2 regions of the Nonomuraea sp. CX421 genome follow, and region 2 is predicted to be linked to the other one. Evidence: predicted binding sites of a transcription regulator. Region 2 holds the regulator's gene; the other holds the start of a gene.
The links. Region 2 encodes LexA, which represses DNA repair genes until DNA is damaged. Its sites were predicted from a motif close to TCGAACANNTGTTCGA; they were not measured.

Region 1: AC5L3X_RS20465 (Rv2578c family radical SAM protein) is a predicted target of LexA. The motif match lies at 4,133-4,148, and genes of this name have one in related genera.

What each region holds. Positions count from the first base shown of each region.
Region 1 is NZ_JCADBK010000010.1:220,926-231,433, reverse strand. It holds gene AC5L3X_RS20490 (sensor histidine kinase) at 1-463, shown strand, start outside; gene AC5L3X_RS20485 (NUDIX hydrolase) at 495-1,091, shown strand; gene AC5L3X_RS20480 (lysophospholipid acyltransferase family protein) at 1,341-2,003, shown strand; gene AC5L3X_RS20475 (penicillin-binding transpeptidase domain-containing protein) at 2,095-3,669, shown strand; gene AC5L3X_RS20470 (DUF3040 domain-containing protein) at 3,751-4,023, opposite strand; gene AC5L3X_RS20465 (Rv2578c family radical SAM protein) at 4,157-5,194, shown strand; gene AC5L3X_RS20460 (glycosyltransferase family 4 protein) at 5,683-6,975, shown strand; gene AC5L3X_RS20455 (HNH endonuclease family protein) at 7,214-7,927, shown strand; gene AC5L3X_RS20450 (GDSL-type esterase/lipase family protein) at 7,924-8,757, opposite strand; gene AC5L3X_RS20445 (isochorismate synthase) at 8,974-10,203, shown strand; gene AC5L3X_RS20440 (IMPACT family protein) at 10,273-10,508, opposite strand, start outside.
Region 2 is NZ_JCADBK010000006.1:70,982-81,489, reverse strand. It holds gene AC5L3X_RS13555 (vitamin B12-dependent ribonucleotide reductase) at 1-2,582, opposite strand, end outside; gene nrdR (transcriptional regulator NrdR) at 2,579-3,034, opposite strand; gene AC5L3X_RS13545 (LysM peptidoglycan-binding domain-containing protein) at 3,388-3,705, opposite strand; gene lexA (transcriptional repressor LexA) at 6,015-6,722, shown strand; gene AC5L3X_RS13535 (MalY/PatB family protein) at 6,906-8,015, shown strand; gene AC5L3X_RS13530 (S41 family peptidase) at 8,047-10,508, opposite strand, start outside.

The DNA of each region.
Region 1 (10,508 bases), on a different contig from region 2:
CGCCGAGCAGGTCGTACGGGCCGCGCTGGAACAACTCGACCCGCATCCCCGCAGGCGGCGGCTCACCCTGCGCGACGACCTGCGGCCGGCCCTCGTCGTGGGCGACCCGCTGCTGCTGGAGCGGTGCGTGTTCAACCTGCTGGAGAACGCGGTCAAGTACAACGTGCGCGACGGCGAGGTGACGGTGAGCCTGCGCCTGGACGGCGACGACGCGATCCTGACCGTGGACAACACCGGCCATCCCATCCCGGCGTACGAGGTGGAAAATCTGTTCGAGCCGTTCCGGCGGCTGCAGGGCGACCGGGTGCGGTCGGCGCGCGGCTCCGGGCTCGGCCTGTCGATCGTGCGCGCGATCGTCGACGCGCACGGCGGCGCGGTCACCGCCCGGGCGCGCCCGGCGGGCGGGCTGAGCGTCACCGTACGGCTGCCGGGGGCCGGGCGCGATGGGGTGACCGTGTCCTGAGCTGCGAGCGGGCGCGTGAGAGGCTGGGCGGGTGCTTCCCCCGATCGACGAGCTGCGCGAGCTGATCAGCGCCCACCTGTCCGCCTTCGACCGCAGGCAGGTGCCGCCCGCCGAGGGGGTCCGCCGCGCCGCCGTCACCGTGTGCGTGCTCGAGGACCCCGATCGCCGGCCCTACACGATCCTCATCAGGCGCGCGCCGCACGGCCGCAACCCCGGGCAGTGGGCGCTGCCCGGGGGCAGGCTCGACGACGGCGAGCAGCCGGTCGAGGCGGCGCTGCGGGAGCTGGCGGAGGAGACCGCGGTCACCGGGGTCGAGGTGGCGGGGCTGCTCGACGACTTCGTCACCGACTCGGGGTTCGTCATCACGCCGGTGGTGGCCTTCGGCGGCAGGCAGCGACCGGTGCCCGACCCGCGCGAGGTGGCGTCGGTGCACGACGTGCCGCTGGAGTGGTTCCTGGCGCCGGGGGTGCCGCGCTGGCGGGGCGAGCTGCTGCAGATGCCGCTCGGGCCGTCGATCGTCATCCACGCGCCCACCGGGGCGATTTTGTGGCAGTTCGCCGAGGTCGCGTTGCGTGGCCGTGAGCTGCGGGTCTTCGACGTGGTCCAGCCGCACTGGACCAGAACGTGACCGATTCTTTGGGGCAGGTGGAATACGCCCTGCCGGATGTCCGTTAGAGTCGAATGGCCGATGTGGTCTGTGTCCCCCGGGCCGCAAATTACCGCCTTCACGGAATACCGTTCGGCTGGAGCCGTGTTGTGCATCTCGCCGAGGAGGCGACCGCCACATCGGCCTTAACGTGTTTTTTGTAGGCGCTCCGGTCCCAGCCGGGGCGCCTGCTTTATGGTGGGGTGGCCGACCAACGATCATCAGGAGCGCATGTTGCTGTACCAAGTGGTCAAGTTCGCCGCCACGCCGCTCGCGCATGTGATGTGCCGCCCGCACATCTCCGGCGCGACGCACGTGCCTCGGACGGGGCCGGCCATCCTGGCCGCCAACCACCTCTCGGTGCTCGACTCGTTCCTGCTTCCCGCGCTGTTGCCACGCCACGTCACGTTCGCCGCCAAGAACGAGTACTTCTCCGGCAACCCGGTCTCCGGCTGGTTCATGCGGCTCGGTGGCAGCCTGCCCACCGACCGCGACAGCGCGCACGCCGCGCAGTCGATGCTGGACGCCGCCGCCGACCTGCTGGAGCGGGGTGAGCTGTTCGGCATCCATCCCGAAGGCACCCGCTCCCCCGACGGCCGCCTCTACCGCGGCAAGATCGGCGTGGCCTGGCTGGCGCTCAAGACCGGTGCGCCGGTGCTGCCGGTCGCGCTCTCCGGCACCGAGAAGGTGCTGCCCGTGGGCGCCAAGGTGCCCCGCCCGGCCAGCATCGGCATCCGCATCGGCGCGCCGCTGACGTTCAAGGGCGACCACGCCAACGCTCGCGACCGCCGGCGCGTCACCGACGAGATCATGTCGGCGATCCAGAAGGAGTCCGGGCAGGAGTACGTGCCCACCTACGCCGCCAGCTTCAAAGCCGCCAGCGGCATGTCCTGATTCGTCCCCGCTAAGCTCGGGGACCCATCCGAGGAAACGCTGCCGACGACCAGGGGGCTGACCAGTGGCGCGTGGCCGCACCATCGCAATCGTGTCCGGCGTCTCCCTGCTGGTGGCGGGCGCCGCCGGCGGGGGCGCCTACTACCTGCTGCACACCCGGGGCACTCCCGCCGAGACCGCGCAGCGGTTCGCCGCCGCCTGGCAGGCCGGTGACAAGCCGGCCATGACCGCCGAGCTCGCCACCCCTCAGCCGCTGACCGCCTACGACCAGATGCGCACCGGCCTGGGCGTCGAGTCGACCACCGTCGAGCTCGGCCAGGTGAGCCCGGGCGACGACCGGGCCACCGTCCCCTACACCGCCACCGTCAAGCTGAAGAACGTCGGCGAGTGGACCTACCAGGGGAGGCTCGACCTGACCGTGGCCGACCGCGCCTGGAAGGTCGCCTGGACACCCGCGACCCTGCACCCGTCGCTGACCTCGGGCGCGTCGTTCGCGCTGAAGACGCGCTGGCCGGACCGGGCCGAGATCACCGACGCCGGCGGCGAGCGCATCGACACCGGCGCCGCCGGCGGGTCGGTCCAGCAGCTCGTCGGCTACCTGGACAAGGCGACCAAGAAGGACGTGGGCAAGCTCGGCGCCGCCTACAAGACCGGCCAGGCGGTCGGGCGCGGCGGGCTGCAGGAGACCTTCGAGAAGCGGCTGGCCGGCACTCCGACCACCGAGATCCAGGCCGGCGGCAAGACGCTCGCGACCATCGACGGCACCGACGGCGAACCCGTGCGCACCACCCTCGACGCCGCCACCCAGGCCGCCGCGGTCGCCGCCGTCAAGGACGTCGACAAGCCCACCTCCCTGGTCGCCATCAGACCCAGCACGGGCGAGATCCTGTCCGTGGTCAACAACCAGGGCGGCTTCAACCGGGCGCTGGACGGCCGCTACCCGCCCGGGTCGACGTTCAAGGCCGTCACCGCCATCGGGCTGCTGGCCGCCGGGCTGTCGCCCAAGGACACAGTCACCTGCCCGCAGTACGCGACCGTGGGCGGCCTGAAGATCCGCAACTCCGAGAAGGAGCACTTCGGGTCGCTGTCCTTCCTCGACTCCTTCGCCCACTCGTGCAACACCACGTTCGCCCCGCTGGCCAAGCAGCACCTCGGCGCCGCCAAGCTGCTGGAGACGGCCGAGCAGGTCGGCTTCAACCAGCCGCTGAACATCGGCGTGCCCGCCACCAAGGCGAGCTTCCCCCGCGCCCAGTCCGACGCCGAGCTGGCCGCCGAGGCGTTCGGGCAGGCCCGGATCACCGCCAGCCCGCTCTCGATGGCGTCGGTCGCCGCGGCCATCGCCGACGGCACCTGGCGGCCGCCCACCCTGGTGCCCGACCTGAAGCAGAAGGCCGGCGAGCAACCGCTGCCCGACGGGGTCAAGTCGGGGCTGCACGCCATGATGGCCGCCGTCGTCACCAAGGGCACCGCCAAGTCCGCCGGCCTGCCGGCCGGCACCCGTGGCAAGACGGGCACCGCCGAGTACGGCACCGGCGAGAAGCTCGACTCGCACGCCTGGTTCATGGGCTTCAAGGGTGACGTCGCGTTCGCGGTCGTGGTGGAAGGCGGCGGCGGGGGCGGCAAGGTGGCCGCCCCCATCGCGGCCGCCTTCCTCCGCGGCCTCTGACGCCTCACCGCGTCCCCTTCGACCTCGGGGCGGCCATGACTCGGGCCGGACGAGCGGCGGCACGCAGGGTGATGACGGTCGTCAGAGGGACGCGGTCAGGGTGGCCGCCTCGTGCTGAAGAACCATGATCAGGAGTGTGGCGACCAAGGTCGCGATGAGCAGCCAGCTGATCAGGATGATGATCGTGGAGCGGCGCGGCCCTCGCCTGCCGCCACCGTCGGCGCCGTCCCTGGCCTCGCTGCGGCGCACTCGCTCGTTGAACGACTCCAGCCGGGCGACGAGCCGGGGGTCGTCATCGACCAGATGCCGCTCGATCTGCGCGAGCATCCGCTCCTCATCCTGCGACCAGGCCATAGACGCACCTCCGGAACGCAAGCTCTGTCCGGGTTTCCTGCCCAACCCTGAAGATCATTAGCCCCCGCCTGGGCAGGTAATTGCCGTCACTTTGCGTTTGCGATCATCGTCGAACCTTTGTTCTAATCATGGGATGCGCTGGGACAACCTGCGCCTGACCGCCACCGGCGGCCAGGCCGATCCGGCCGTGCCGCTGTTCTCCGGCGGCGCGGTCACCCGCACCTTCGACACCCCCGAGTTCAGGGGCATGACCTTCTACGAGATCCGGGCTCGCTCGATCATCAACCGGGTTCCGGCGGCCAGCCAGGTCCCGTTCACCCATACGATCAACCCCTACCGGGGCTGCGGGCACCGGTGCGTCTACTGCTTCGCCCGCAAATCGCACGAATACCTCGACCTCGACGCCGGAGCCGACTTCGACTCCAAGATCGTCGTCAAGGTCAACGCGGCCGAGCTCGCCCGCAGGGAGCTCGCCGCGCCACGCTGGCAGGGCGGCCACGTGGCGATGGGCACCAACGTCGACTGTTACCAGCGCGCCGAGGGCCGCTACCGTCTGATGCGCGGCATCCTGGCCGCGCTGCGCGACGCCGCCAACCCGTTCTCCATCCTCACCAAGGGCACCCTCATCCTGCGCGACCTCGACCTGCTCACCGAGGCGGCCGAGGTCACCGAGGTCGGCGCCAACGTGTCGGCGGGCTTCCTCGCCCCCGACGTCTGGCGCGCGGTCGAGCCCGGCACCCCCGCCCCGCACCGGCGGCTGGAGGTGTGCGCCACGCTCAACGACCACGGCATCGGCTGCGGTGTGCTGATGGCGCCGATCCTGCCCTACCTCACCGACTCCCCCGCCCAGTTGGCGCGCACGGTCAGGGAGATCGCCGCGTCCGGCGCCACCCACATCGCGCCGATCGTGCTGCACCTGCGCCCTGGGGCGCGCGAGTGGTGGCTGGCGTGGCTCGCGCGCGAGCACCCACGACTGGTGCCGCGCTATCTCGAGCTGTACGGCAGAGGCGCCTACGCGCCCAAGGCCTACCAGGAGCGCGTCACGGGCCAGGTCAAGGAGCTGGCCGCGCGCCACGGCGTCGGCCGGGCGTCCCCGGCCCGGGCCAGGCGGCTGCCGTCCCGGCCCGCCGGTCGACAGCAGCCCCAGCCGCAACAACTGACCCTGCTGTGACATTTCGGAGTGGTTATTGATGCTATGTCGGGTTTCAGTGTCAAACGGGTATTAAGCGGCTTAGTGTGCCGATCGGCACAAGAATCCACACGGGGGAAACCATGTCCGAGATCAAGAAGAAACCGTCCGCCAAGTCCGGCAAGGCCAAGAAGCAGGCGATGAAGGCGGATCGCCAGGCCAAGGAGATCAAGAAGGAAACCAGGAAGCCCGACGAGGCGTGACCCGGTGACATGACCGGACGGCCGGGCCGGCGTCCCGGCCGTCCGGTTCACCTATTCGTCCCATGCCCGCCCGCACGTGGGCCCCGCGTCAGTCGCACATGCAACCTTAAGACCCTTTATGGCGTCTAATGATCATAGGTGGGGATAGCGCCACGGGGACTGACGGCGCACTCCATCTGAGCCAATACGAAAGCGCCGGTGGCGAGAACGTCTCGCCACCGGCCATGTGTGTTGTTGACACTCTCGCGACAAGGAGGGATCCCACAGGTGCGCGCACTGGCACGCAAGGGCAAGTCAGCGATGGTCCGGCTGTACAGGGGATACAACCGGCGCAAGAAGCGCGGCGCGCCGCCTCCGTCGATCGACCGGATCCACATCCTCCTCCTGCACGCCAACGGCATGGGCGGCACGATCAGGACCGTGTTCAACGTCGCCGGCTACCTGGCACGTGAGCACGACGTCGAGATCGTCAGTGTGCTGCGGGAGGCCGAGGAGCCGTTCTTTCCCGTCGATCCGCGGGTCAAGTTCCGATATCTGGACGACCGGGTCAATCCGGGGCTCGACCCGATGCGCGCGATGCTGTCCAAACTGCCCAGCAAGCTGATCCCCCCGGACGAGTCGGCGTACCATCGCTTCAACCTGTGGACCGACCTCAAGCTGGCCCGCTACATCCGCTCGCTCGACACCGGCGTGCTCATGGCCACCCGGCCGGGGCTCAACCTCGTCATGGCCCAGTTAGCCCTGCCCGGTGTCATCACCATCGGCCAGGAGCACGTCGCCCTGCGCACGCAGCCCGACTCCATGCAGGCGCTCATCAAGTGGCGCTACCGCCGCCTCGACGCGCTCGTCACCCTCACCAAGGCCGACCAGCGCGACTACCGCGCCACCCTGACCAAGAAGCCCAGGAAACTGGCCCGCATCCCCAACGCCGTGCCGCCGCTGAGCGGCGACGTCGCCAAACTCGACGCCAAGGTCGTCATCGCCGTCGGCAGGCTGACCCGGCTCAAGGGCTTCCACCGGCTCATCACCGCCTGGGAGGAGGTCGCCCGGGCCCATCCCGACTGGAAGCTGCGCATCTTCGGCGCCGGCCCCCAGGAGGACAACCTGCGCGCCCAGATCACCGAGGCGGGGCTCGACGGCGTGGTCGAGCTGCCGGGAGCCACCTCCGACGTCGGCGCCGAGCTGGAGAAGGCCTCCATCTTCGTGCTCAGCTCCCGCCACGAGGGCTTCCCCATGACCATCCTCGAAGCCATGGCCAAGGGGCTCGCGATCGTCAGCTTCAACAGCCCCCACGGCCCCAAGGAAATGATCACGCACGAGTCCGACGGGCTGCTGGTCAAGCCGCGCACCAACGCCAACCTCGCCGCCGCCATCCTGCGGGTCATCGAGGACGAGCCGCTGCGCCGCAGACTCGCCGCGGGTGGCGTGGAGACCGCGCGCCTCTACGACGCCGACGTCATCGGCGCCCAGTGGGAGGCGCTGCTGGGCGAGCTGCTCGCCCGCCGCGACGGCACCTGGGTCAAACCCCCGGCCCGTCCGGCTTCACAGGTCCGGCCATGACGCCGGCCGGCGAGCCGTAGACCGTGATCGGCGTCCTCGGCCGCCCCTGAGCGGCGCGGCGGCCATCGGCCGCCCGCCGCCGTCATCCCCGGCCGTTCCTTCACCGACCGGAACGTCCTTCACCGACCGGAACGGCCACATCCTCCTCTCCGCGCCGCCCGCAAGGCCTTACCGTGTCAAAGCAGACCAGGCTGGGGAAATCCTCTCTAGAGAACCTCCCTCACCCCCGGAGGCGTGCTTGAGCACCAAGGACGCGGTCGCCATCCTGGCGGGAGCCGCACTCGTCGCAGCACTCCTCGGCTCCGGCACCTCCAGCCCCGCCACGGCGGCCAGCCCGCTCGGCAACGCCAGCGGCACCCTGCCCGGCCTGGCGCCCATCACCACCGCCGCCGACAAGGCCACCGCCCGCCGGCTCATCCAGCGGTTACGCGTCAAGGGCCGCGGCCCCACCACCGGCTACGCCCGCACCCGCTACGGCGCCAACTGGGCCGACGACGCCACCGGAGTCCCCTACGCCCGCAACGGCTGCCGTACCCGCGACGACCTGCTCGCCCGCGACGGACAGGACATCAGATACCGCGACGGCTCGCGCTGCGTGGTCGTCTCGATGCGCCTGGCCGACCCCTACACCGGCCGGACCATCCACTGGCACAAGGACCGCGCCGACGAGGTCCAGGTCGACCACGTGGTGCCGCTCGGCTACGGCTGGCGCATGGGCGCCCCCCGCTGGCCCATGTCCAAACGCCTCGACTTCGCCAACGACCCGCTCAACCTGCTGCCGGTCGACGGCGCGGCCAACGAGCAGAAGGACGCCTCCGGCCCGGCCGGCTGGCTCCCGCCGCAACGCCGCGTCCGCTGCGCCTACGTCACCCGCTTCGCGCAGGTCGCGCTCAAGTACGGCCTGCCCGTGACCAGGGCCGACAAGACCACCATGCTCGCCCAGTGCCGCTAACGCGGATCCAGCCAGTCGAACCCTCGCCTGAACGTCTGCTCCGCCAGCACCCGCTGCCCCGCGGAGTTCGGATGGAAGTAGTCCCACCGGCTGACCTGGTCCAGCGTGAAGCGGTAGGAGAACACCGAGCCCCCGTCCGTACGGCAGGACTCCCCCAGGGACGCGCAGGCCGCGGCCGCCTCCCGGTTGTAGGCCATCACCCGCTCCCGCACCCGCGCCCGCCGCTCCACGTCCGCCCGCTTGACCGACGTCGGCTCGGCCAGCATCGCCGGGCAGATCCGCCCCAGCGCCCAGAACGTGCGCGCGATCGCGTTGCCCTTGCCCACCTGCCACAGCCGCCGCAGGTCGGGGATGCTCGACACGAACACCCGCACCCCCGGCACCCCGTCGCGCAACGCCGTCAACGCCTGGTCCAGCCGCTGCCGGTAGACGGCCACCGGCGTCATCTCCCGTTCGGTGCGCACGCAAGCGTCCTGCGCGCCGATCAGCACCGTCACGTAGCCGGGCTTGAGATCGATGGCCCGCCGCACCTGTCCCATCAGGTCGGCGCTGGTCGCACCCGGCGCCGCCAGGTTGTCGTTGTGCCCCTTGATGTCGCGGTCCAGCCGCAGCAGCCGCAGGTAGTGGCTGGAGACGTCGGGGTTGTCACCGGCGGACCACGAACGTGAGGTGCACGACACGTACCAGCCGCACGCGTTGAAGCCCGACGAGATGGAATCACCCAGGGCCACCATCCTCGCCGGCACCGGAGGGACCGACGTGGCCTGCGCCGCTCCGGAACCGAGAACCACCACCACAGCGCCGAGCAACGGCGACAGACGACCGATCATGAGCTCAAGGTAGGGAGCCGGTCAACGGCACACCATGACCTGACGGCAAGGACTGCCATCTCAGGACCGACTTCATATCGCGGCTTGACAGTGCCGCCCCGGCCGCGTGCGCCCAAAACCCCCCTGGACGCGCACCTTTCCCCGTCGAACGACCGTAACCAGTCATTAGCCGGGGCCCCAGTCGAACGTGTTCAGTTCACGCATAGAGTGTCTCGGGTGAGTGTCGCGCTCGGAACCACCCGCCCACTACCGGTTCGCACCACCCCCGTAGGTGACCCGGGTGACCTGCTGGCGTCCCTGCCGAGGTCCGCGCCCTACGCGTGGATCAGGCACGGCGAGGGGCTCGTGGGCTGGGGAGAGGCCGCCCGTGTCGCGGTGCCTCCCGGCCCCCACCGGTTCGCCTGGGCCCGCGAGTGGCTCGCGGACATCCTCGGCGAGGCCCACGTCGACGACGCCGTCAACACTCCCGGCTCCGGTCCCGTCGCCTTCGGCAGTTTCACCTTCGACGAGAGTTCTCCCGGCTCCGTGCTCACCGTCCCGCAGGCGATCCTCGCCCGCCGCGGCGGCCGCGCCTGGCTCACCACCATCGGTGACACGCCCCTGGAGACCTTCACCCCGATCCGCGATCCCGGCCACATCCGCTACGGCGACGGCAGCCTGACCGCTCCCGAGTGGGAGCACGTGGTGGCCCGCGCCGCCGCGCGCATCCGCGGCGGCGAGCTGGAGAAGGTCGTCCTCGCCCGCGACCTGCTCGCCACGGCCGAGCACCCCATCGACATCCGCCTGCTCCTCACCCGGCTGGCGCACCGCTACCCCGACTGCTACACGTTCTCCGTCGCCGGTCTCGTCGGCGCCACCCCCGAGCTGCTCATCCGCCGCACCGGCCAGGAGATCGAGTCGCTCGTCCTGGCCGGCACCACCCCGCGCGGCAGCAGCGCCGCCGACGACCTCGCCCGGGGCGCGGCCCTGTTCGCCTCCGAGAAGGACCGCCACGAGCACGAGTGCGCCATCGCCTCCGTGCGCCAGACCCTGGCGCCGCTCTGCGCCTCCCTGCACACCCCCGACGAGCCCGAGCTGCTGGTCCTGCCCAACGTCCAGCACCTGGCCAGCCACGTCGTCGGCCGCCTGGCCGACGGGGCCTCCGTCCTCGACGTCGTCGCCGCCATGCATCCCACGGCCGCCGTCGGCGGCACCCCCACCTCCACCGCCATCGACGTCATCCGCGAGCTCGAGGGCATGGACCGCGCCGGCTACGCCGGGCCCGTCGGCTGGATCGACGCCCACGGCGACGGCGAGTGGGGCATCGCGCTGCGTTCCGGCCTCATCAGCGGCAGACGCGCCCGGCTTTTCGCCGGCGGCGGCATCATGGGCAACTCCGACCCGGCGTCCGAGCTGGCCGAGGCCCAGGCGAAGTTCCGGGTCATGCAGTACGCGCTCGAAGGCTGATCCCGCGAAGGCTGATCCCGCGAAGGCTGATCCCGCGGAGGCTGATCCCGCGGAGGCTGGCCCCGCCGGTCACACGGGCTCGGGCACATGGATGTCGGCGGCGACCACGACCGTGGCCCGGCCTGAGGTCAGGGTCGCCACCCAGTCCGCGAAGGCGCCGAGCTCGGCGTCGGCGACCGCGACCGAGAAGTCCACGGCCTGGCCGTAGCCGACGTCGTGGACGGGGTGACGGGAGGCGCGCAGGTCGTTCTCCACCCGGCCGGCCTGGTCGTGGGCCACCGAGACGCGCACCAGCTTGGCCGGGA
Region 2 (10,508 bases):
TCGTAGATCAGCGCGTGGTCGATGTTGCGCAGGCGCACTTGGTAGAGATCGCTTCCGAAACCGCTGACCGTCGTCCTGGTGGTCGTGATCATGCCGAGGGCGAGCAGAAGCGTGCGGATCTCACCCGCGAAGGACTTCGACGCGGTGCTGAGGCTAGGGACACCCTCGGCGACGGTGCCGTCGGCCTCGAACAGACCACGCAGGAACGCCGCGTACACAACAGCGTCGTTGGACTCGAGAATCGCCGAGGGAACCCGCGGAGACCAGCCCTTGCCCGAATGGTCGACGCCGGGAAGCTCCTTGGCGAAGCCGGATCCCTCCCACCAGCGAGCCAGCCGGACGGACTGCAGAACCACCTCGTGGTAGCCCTCCTTCGCCGTGACGACGGGCTCCAGGTCGAACAGCGACTTTGAGATGATCCGCAGTCGCTCCACCACATCGAGATCGGCGTCCGCCACGCACAGCCTGATGCCCTCGCTGTGCAGGCTGCCATCACCCATGAAGTAACCCACCAACTCGGCGAGCTCCTCGGAGACGGCATCGGGAACCCGTATGTTCCGGTCGCCCGCATAGTAGGCCTGGTCCAGAACGGGCAGCGCGACCTTGCGAGGGGTCCCCACCAAGGTCCTCAGCTGCATCGGCAGGATGTCGCCCGCGCCCACGTCCGCCATGCGCTTCCAGATCCACTCGCCATTCGCCTGGTCCACCACCTTCACACGGTGGGTGAGGGTGCCCTGGATCTGGTAGCCCCCGGCGGTCCTGAGCAGCCGGGTGGGCTCCTCGCCATTGACGAAGAACTTCGTAGCCCGGCGTGGTCCCTCATCTGTCGAGACCGTCATGTCCAGATCCTGCCAGCGGTCGCCGTAGACGTCGCCGATCTCCGAGAGCCGGACCAGACCACGGTCGGTGGTGATCAGCGTGTCGCCGGTGAGGCAACCGGTCGGCGCGAGCAGACTGGCCTGGGCGTTGCGGTAGCCGTTCTTCTCGCCGATGCGCAGGCACTCCGACCACTGCCGGGACGCCTCGGCGTGGATCTTGCCGTCCATCGAGCCGATCGTGCGCAGGTTGTCGTTGGCGGCGGCGTGCTTGCGCATGACCCGCTTGTGCGGCTCGGCGTTGCGGGCGTAGCCGTCGTACGGGCCGACGGCGCCGGCCAGCTCCGCGCTGCGGCGGTAGGACGTGCCGGTCATCAGCGAGGTGATCGCCCCGGCCACGGCGCGACCGCCGTCGGAGTCGTAGGCGTGGCCGGTCGCCATGAGCAGCGCGCCCAGGTTGGCGTAGCCGATGCCGAGCTGACGGTAGGCACGGGTCGTCTCGCCGATCTTCTCGGTCGGGAAGTCGGCGAACGTGATCGACACGTCCATCGCGGTGATGATCAACTCGGTCAGCTTGACGAAGCCCTGGATGTCGAAGGAGTTGTCGTCCTTCAGGAACTTCAGCAGGTTGATGCTGGCCAGGTTGCAGGACGAGTTGTCCAGATGCACATATTCCGAGCAGGGGTTGCTTGCGGTGATTCGCCCGGTTTCGGGAGTGGTGTGCCAGTCGTTGATCGTGTCGTCGTACTGGATGCCCGGATCGGCGCACTCCCAGGCGGCCTTGGCCATCTTGCGGAACAGGTCGCGGGAGTCGACGGTCTCGATCACCTCGCCGGTGAGACGGGCCCGCAGGCCGAACCCGTCGCCCTGCTCGACGGCCCGCATGAACTCGTCGGAGACGCGGACCGAGTTGTTGGCGTTCTGGTACTGGACCGAGACGATGTCCTTGCCGCCCAGGTCCATGTCGAACCCGGCGTCGCGCAGCGCGCGGACCTTGTCCTCCTCACGCGCCTTGGTCTCGATGAACTCCTCGATGTCGGGGTGGTCGACGTCGAGCACGACCATCTTGGCGGCCCTGCGGGTGGCGCCGCCCGACTTGATGGTGCCCGCGCTCGCGTCGGCGCCGCGCATGAACGACACCGGACCGCTGGCCGTGCCACCGCTGGAGAGCAACTCCTTGGAGGAACGGATGCGCGAGAGGTTGACCCCCGAGCCCGACCCCCCCTTGAAGATCACGCCCTCTTCCTTGTACCACTCCAGGATCGACTCCATCTGGTCGTCCACGGACAGAATGAAACACGCCGAGACCTGCTGGGGCGACTGGGTGCCCACGTTGAACCAGACCGGCGAGTTGAACGCGAAGATCTGGTGGACGAGGGCGTACTTCAGCTCGTGATCGAAGATCTCGGCGTCCTCGTCGCCGGCGAAGTAGCCGTGCTCGACCGCCGTCCGGGTGTAGACGCCGACGACCCGGTCCACGAGCTGCTTGAGGCTCCACTCGCGCTGCGGCGTGCCCACGGCGCCGCGGAAGTACTTGGTCGTCACGATGTTGGCCGCGTTGACCGACCAGGACTCCGGAAACTCGACACCCCGCTGCTCGAAGTTGATCGAGCCGTCGCGCCAGTTGGTCATGACGACGTCACGGCGCTCCCACGCGATGTCGTCGTACGGGTGCACGCCCGGCTTGGTGAAGATCCGCTTCATCTTCAAGCCCTTGCGAGGACGCTTACCCCCGCGTGTGACTGAACCGCTGACCGTCTCCGTCATGACTCCCCCTTCTCCGCCTTCAACTGTTCGATCTCGGCTTCGAAGTCCGCCAGGCTCTCGAAACCGCGATATACCGATGCGAACCGCAAGTAGGCCACCTCGTCCAACTCCCGTAACGGGCCGAGGATCGCCAGCCCCACCTCGTTGGAGGGGATCTCCGCCGCGCCTTTGGCCCTGATGGCCTCCTCCACCCGCTGGCCGAGCTGGGCCAGCGAGTCTTCGCTCACCGGTCTGCCCTGACAGGCCCGCCGCACGCCCGCGACGACCTTGTCCCGCGAGAACGGCTCCGTCACCCCGCTGCGCTTGCTCACCATGAGGAGTACGGTCTCCTGCGTGGTGAACCTGCGCCCGCATTCGGGACAGGTCCGGCGACGCCGGATGGCAGCTCCGTCGTCCGTGGAACGACTGTCGATGACCCTGGTGTCAGGATGACGACAGAACGGACAATGCACGCTTTCGCCTCCTAGACCCGCGGTCACCACCGGCGTAAAGCATGTGCAACGGAACGCTCGCGCACGCCCCATAGCGTGCCATGGTGCGGTCGCTGAAACACAAGGTGTGGTGAACTACATCGGTGTAACTACTAGATGTTGTGGTCCAACGGTAGAAGCGCGCGACCATGAACGCAAGTTGAGCAGACCCATCCAACCGAACTCGCTGATCAGCAGAGCCTCATCTCGCTGCCCCGGGCGTGTCGGTTCATGCGTCACTTCGCTTGGCTCGCATCACGTCCGTGAACTTCTCTCACACCGCGATCCGGTTGCACACCGTTCAGCCAGCCCACAGCGGGCGCTCGTGCCCGCTGTCAGCCCTCGATACCGGGCGGGAGGTAGACGCGGGCGCCCGGCCGGACTAACGGGTCGGGCAGGCGGTTGAGCCGCCTGATCTCCTCGGCGAACACGCCGGGGTCACCGAACTGGGGCGTCACCGCCTCGGCGATCTTCCACAGCGTGTCGCCCCTGCGCACGTCCACCCACGGCAGGCCCACCTGCCAGGAATGCCCCGTCACCGCGGGCGTCGAGGCCGCGTGACTCGCCGTCCTGGTGCCGAGCCAGAATCCGCCGAGCGACAGCAGTGCCATGCCCACCACCAGGACCGCGCGGCCTCGTCGCGTCAGACGCACGGGCGGTGCCTGACGCTTCGCCGGACGCGTCACGCCCCCGCCCCCGCCGCCGCGCCGCCTCCCACGCGTGCGCCGGCTCAGCTCCTGAGGCCGCCGGCCTTTACGCGCTCGTCTGCGCGCTTGCTTGTGCGCTTGCTTGTGCGGCCCCTTCTGCTCACTCTCCGGCCGACTCGCCATCAGGTCCGCGCCGGTCGGCACCAGCTTCAACCGCCGCCCGCCCTTCTCGGCCGCGCCCGCACGCCCCCGCCCACCACTCTCAGTCCCACCCGCACGACCCGGCCCACCATTGCCGACCACGGCCGCACGCCCCCGCGCACCACCCTCCACCCCGCCAGCACGCCCCGGCCCACCATTGCCGGCTACGGACGCACGCCCCTGCCGGCTACTTTTGGCCCCGGACGCACGGCTCAGCCCGCCACCTTTGGCCCCGGACGCACGGCTCAGCCCGCCACCTTTGGCCCCGGCCCCACGACTCCGCCCGCCACCTTTGGCCCCGGCCCCACGACTCCGCCCGCCACTTTTAGCCGCGGCCCCACGACTCCGCCCGCCGCTCTCGGCTGCGGCCGCCCGACCTGACCGGTCTCGCCAAAGGGGGCCAACCACGCGCCCCGATTGGCCTTGACGCCGGATGCCCTTCGCCGGCTCCGCCCGACGTTCGCCGCCCCTCGACCCTTCCGCCTCGGATCGCCGGCGAGAGTCGGCCGCGCGAGCCGCCTCCTCTCGCGAGCCGGATCCACGTCCACGCTCTCGCGAGCCGGATGCACGTCCGCGCCCCGGCTTTCCTCGAAGCCAGAACCAACCGTCCGCGCGGCTTGCCGTGCCGTCTCGGGCAGGCTCTCCCGGACGGGCCTTTCCGTACTGACCGACCGGCTCACCCTGGCCCGCGGTCTCCTGCCCAAGGGCTCGCCGTTCCGATCGGCGTGGTGGCGCAGGTGGCGATCCTTTCGGCCGCTGCCCACTCGGGCGCACCGGATCGTCCCCGACGTCTCTCAGGGAAAGGCCACCCATGAGGATCTGCCCGGGCTCGCCGCCGCGGGCCGGGCCCCGCTTCGTCCGCAGCAGCGCGTCCGCTGCACGACCCCCGCTACGTCCCGCCCTGCGACCTTTCTGGGATCGCACCGGCGCCGCGCCCGTCACTTCTCGCTTGGCGGGCTGTCGCCCCTCCCTGCGTGCCGAGGCGGTGTCGTCAGGCCCCCTCGCTCCACGGGCCCCACCTCCAGGATTCGCTCCTTCCCCCCCGTATGGCGCGATGTCCTCATCCCTTGGCTCCGTACGCGGCGGAGGCACCAGCCACAGCTGCGGCCTCCCCGGCCCCGTCGACCTGCGCCCCGCCCTTCGCCCATCATGCGAAACCACGCTTTCCCCTCCCTTCTCGCCCCGCACTCCAGCTCGATCCGCTCCGGCTCCGGCATCACCCCTCAGTTCCGCATCCCCGCTCGACCGGGACTAACGACCTCACCCGAGCGACCACGGCCAGCGACCCCACCGCCACCACCGTTACCACCGCCACCGCCCCCGTCGTCGTCCCCGTCGCCGCCACCATCACCATCACTGTCGCTATCGCCACCACTGCCAACGTCGCCGTCACCGGAAGGTCAACCCTGTCGGCGCCCCCGGCACGGCGACCTTCGGCGTCACCCAGCGACGCGGCCCCGCCGAACGATCCCGGGATGCCGGGGGGACTTGAGACGGCCATGGGAGTGAGCGACCGCGCAATGTCGATCGGCGCATGGCGTGTCGCAAGTGATTTCCCAGGGGCATGGTCCAGGGCCGGAGATTTCGCGAAGACACGGTCCGACGCCGGATCTTTCGCGAGGCGGTCCAGGACCGGAGCTTTCGCGAGGACGCAGTCCAGCGTCGAAGGTTTCGCGAAGACACGGTCCGACGCCGGATCTTTCGCGAGGCGGTCCAGGGCCGGAGGTTTCGCGAGGACGCGGTCCAGGGCCGGAAGTTTCGTGGGGCATCGTACGGGGCCTGTGCGGCCGTGACGGCCCCGAGTGGCGCCGGCTTCGGCGGCCGGTTGCTTGACCTGGTCTCGGCTCGGGTCTGTGATCCTGGTGGTTCGCACGGATGGACCTCCCACACCGTCGCGGCCCCGGGAAATGGCCAAATAAAGATCGGCGAATCGAACACGGTGTCGATCGAACTCCCGTACGATGTTGTACACCACGCTGCCGACATTTTCGAGGAAGACTCGAACAATTGTTTGAAGATGATCTTCAACAGCGATACGGTCGCTGTGTGCGACATGGAGACCACGGACCGGAGGGTTCGCCGGTGAGGCGGGCGACCGGGCGAGGAGGAAGAGCATGAGCGAGCGGGATGACGCTAACGGGGTCACTGACCTCGCGGTGCGGCGGCGTGACTCCTTGGGGCTGACCCCGAGGCAGCGCAAAATCCTCGAAGTGATTCGCGACTCGGTGCAACAGCGCGGATATCCGCCGTCCATGCGTGAGATCGGCGAGGCCGTGCAGCTGACGAGCACGTCCAGCGTGTCGCATCAGTTGACGGCATTGCAGCGCAAGGGCTACTTGAGGCGCGATCCCCACCGGCCACGTGCGCTGGAGGTGCGACTGCCCGGTGAGCCCGCGCTCTGGGTCGACCCCGATGCCGGCAGCGAGGAGTCCCCGGTCAGCCGCCCCACCGCCGCCTACGTGCCGCTGGTCGGCCGGATCGCCGCCGGCGGTCCGATCCTCGCCGAGGAGAGCGTCGAAGACGTCTTCGCCCTCCCCAAGCAGTTGGTCGGCGAGGGCACCCTGTTCCTCCTGCAGGTCGCCGGTGACTCCATGATCGATGCCGCCATCGCCGACGGCGACTGGGTGGTCGTACGCCAGCAGCCGGTCGCGGAGAGCGGCGACATCGTGGCCGCCATGATCGACGGTGAGGCCACGGTCAAGACGTTCAAGCGCAAGGACGGCCACGTCTGGCTGGTGCCCCACAACTCCAACTACGACCCCATCCCGGGTGACGAGGCCAGCGTCCTGGGCAAGGTCGTCGCGGTGCTGCGCCGCCTCTGACGGTCCACCGTTCCCCGCGGCGCGCGGCGTCTCATCGCCCGCGCCGCACCGGCGTGTCCCTTCAGGCGGCCGGTTCAGCCGGTCGCGTCCAGCTGAGGTCGGCAGCTGCTCATGGAGGTCGAGGCGAGTGGCACACGCAGGCGAACACTCAGACGGTTCGCCCAGGAGATCTAGACTGAGCACGTGAGCGACGAAATCCATCTCTACGACCTCAAGTCACAGCATGATGGGTTGAAGTGGGCCGAAGCCGGACCAGGAGTCATCCCCGCCTGGGTGGCCGACATGGACTTGCCCACCGCCCCCGAAGTCATCCAAGCGCTACAGCGCCGGGCCGAAGGTGATCTTGGCTACCCGGCCTGGCTGCTGAGCCAGCAATGCGGCCCGCTGGCCGAGGCGTTCGCGGAGCGCATGGCGACCAGGTACGGCTGGGAAGCCGACCCCGTGCACGTGCGCAGCTACAACGATCTCAACCAGGCGCTCCAGGTGCTGCTGCACGTCTGGACCCGGCCGGGTGACGGCGTGGCCGTCCACACCCCTGCCTACCACCCGTTCCTCGACACCCTGGCTGTCATGGAGCGCCCGCTCCACGCCATCCAGATGCGGCCCGAGGGCGAGTCCTGGCGGTTCGAGGTGCCCGACCTGTCGGGCTGCCGGGTGCTGCTGCTGGTCAACCCGCACAATCCCACCGGCCGTGTCTTCACCCGCGAAGAGCTGGAACGGCTGGCCGAGCACGCCGAGCGGCACGACCTGCTGGTCATCTCCGACGAGATCCACGCCGACCTGGTGTACGACCCGTACGAGCACATCCCGTTCGCCACCATCCTGCCGGACCGGACCGTCACCCTGACCTCGGCCACCAAGGCGTTCAACCTCGGCGGGATCCGCTGCTCGGTGGCCCACATCGGCTCACCGGAGATGCGCGAGGCCCTCGACGGTCAACCGCCCTTCGTCTACGGGTCGGCCAACCTGTTCGGGGTGGAGGCGACGGTCGCCGCGTGGCGGCACGGCGACGCCTGGCTCCGGGAGACCCTCGCCCTGCTCGACCGTAACCGCCGGACCATCGCCGAACGCCTGCCTCCCACGGTCGGCTACCGCGTCCCGGAGGCCACCTACCTGGCCTGGCTCGACTACGGGCGGCCCGGCATGGCGAAGGTGCTGGAACAGGAGGCCAAGGTCCTGCTGAGCGACGGCGCCCTGTTCGGCCCCGGCGGCGACACCCACGTCCGGCTGAACTTCGCCACCACCGAGCCCATCCTCACCGAGATCCTCAACCGGCTGAACCGGGCCGGATAAGCACCGGCCCGGCCCGATCCGGTCGCGACGGTCAGGATCGGGAGGACCAGGTGGGGGGCGGCAGGTCGGGAGGCGTCGCGGCGGGGTGCTCGTCGAGGGCGGCCAGGGCCAGTTCGACCGCCTTCTCCAGCTGCGGGTCCCGCCCGCCGACCCGGTCCTGCGGCGTCATGACCACCTCGACGTCGGGGTCCACGCCGTGGTTCTCCACGCCCCAGCCCTCGCCTTCGAGCCAGTACGAGTAGCGAGGCTGGGTCACGACGGTCCCGTCGGCGAGCGAGTAGCGCGAGTCGATGCCGATCACGCCGCCCCACGTCCGGGTGCCGACGAGCGGGCCGATGCCCCGGTTCTTGATGCCGGCGCTCACGATGTCGCCGTCGGATCCCGCGAACTCGTCGGTGACGGCCACGATGGGGCCGCGTGGCGAGTCCTCGGGATAACGCGTGGGCTCGTAGCCTCGGGCGTGCGCCCAGCCGGTGACGCGGCGGGACAGCTTCTCCAGGACGAGCTCCGAGGTGTGTCCGCCGCCGTTCTCCCGAACGTCCACGACGAGTCCTTCGCGGGCCATCTCGGTGCGCAGGTCTCGGTGGAACTGGGCCCATCCGGAGGCCACCATGTCGGGCACGTGCAGGTAGCCGAGGCGACCGCCGGAGGCCCGTCTGACGAAGGCCCGCCGCCCCTCCACCCAGTCGTGGTAGCGCAGCTGGGTCTCGTCGCTGATCGGGGTGACGACGACTCTGCGCAGGTCGCCGCCGGACGCGGGCCGTACGGTGATCTCGATGGGCTGGTCGGCGGTGCCGGACAGGCATTCGAGCGGGCCGCGGACGGGGTCGACCTGGCGGCCGCCCACCGCGACGATCTCGTCGCCCTCGCGGACGGCGACGCCGGGCGCGAGCAGCGGCGAGCGCGCGTCGTGGTCGGACGACTCGCCGGGCAGGATCCGCGCGACGCGCCACGCGCCCTCGTCGTCCCTGAGCAGGTCGGCGCCGAGCAGGCCCTGGCGGCAGCGCGGGTCGACGGCGGGGCCGCTGGGCCGGGCGTAGGCGTGGGAGGTGCCGAGCTCGCCCTGCACCTCCCAGAGCAGGTCGATGAGCTCCGAGTAGGCGCCGATCCGATCGACGAGCGGGGCGTAGCGGTCGAGCACGGCCTGCCAGTCGACGCCGTTCATGTCCGCGCGCCAGAAGTGGTCGCGCATGAGCCGGCCGGCTTCGAGGTAGCCCTGCCGCCACTCGGCGACCGGGTCGAGCTGGAGCGCGATCCGGTCGAGGTCGATGGTGACGACCTCGTCTCCCTCTGTGGCGGCGCGGGTCTGCAGCCCGTTCTTGCCGGTGAGGACGAGGCGGGTGCCGTCGCCGCTCACCTCGAACGCCCGCAGTTCCCTGCCCAGCTCGCACCTGACCCGCTTCTTCAGGTCATAGCGTTCCAGGACGACCTCGCGGACCGGCTCGGTGCCGTCGCCGAGTTGGCCGGACAGCGGGTAACGCAGCCAGAGCAGGGCGTCCTTGGCGGTGCGCAGGTTGCCGTACCGTCCGGCGGGGACGGGCACCGGCACCACGCGCGAGGCGAGCCCCTCCGGGTCGACCTCGGTGCGCGGCGGGGTGTCGTCCTTCCGCTTCTCGTCGGACGCGGGCTTGTCGTCCTCGCCGTTGAACCCGCGTCCCCGCAGGCAGGGGTCGAACGGCGAGGGCGCCGTGGCCCGCAGCGGCACCATGTACGGCCGGCAGCCCGCGGGGAAGGACAGGTCGAACACGTGCGCGTCGTAGACCGGGTCGAACGTCCGTACCGACAGGAACGCCAGGTGCTTGCCGTCCCGGGTGAACATCGGGTCGAAGTCGGCGAAACGCACCGGAGTCACGTCGATGATGGACGAGCCGTCGACGCGGCCCATCTTGATCTGCGACAGCGGGTCCTGGTGCGGGTGCACCCAGGCCAGCCAGGCCGAGTCGGGTGAGAAGGTGAGCCCGCTGATGTCACCCTGGGTGGTCCGGTCAAGCTCTCTGACCTGGCCGGATTCGAGGTCGACGACCAGCAGCCGTCCATCGTGGGTGGCCGCCGCGACGTGCTTGCCGTCGGGTGAGGCGTCGAGGTCGAGCACCCGGCCGAGCTGTCCGGCGGCCAGCGTGCGGATCTCGCCGCCGGGGGTGCCGACCTCCAGTCCGTCTTCGCCGGTGATGTCGGAGATCCAGACGGTCCGGCCGTCGGCGTCGAGGGCGCGCGGCAGCCGTACCCGGACTCCGGGTTGCGCGCGCAGCACGCCGGTGGGGCCGTCGCGGTGGGTCACCCAGTGGGCGGTGCCGCGGATCTCGACGGCGCTGGCCCGCCCGGTGGGATCGGGCGAGAAGGAGCCGACGCGGGTCGGCGCCGGGCGCTTCGCGCGCGCCGGGCGCGGCCCGCCGAGCTTGATGTCCAGCTTGTACGGCTCGGAGTCCAGGTCCTCCAGCAGCCACAGGTCGCCGGCGTGGCTGTAGACCACCCGCCGCCCGTCGGTGGCGGCGT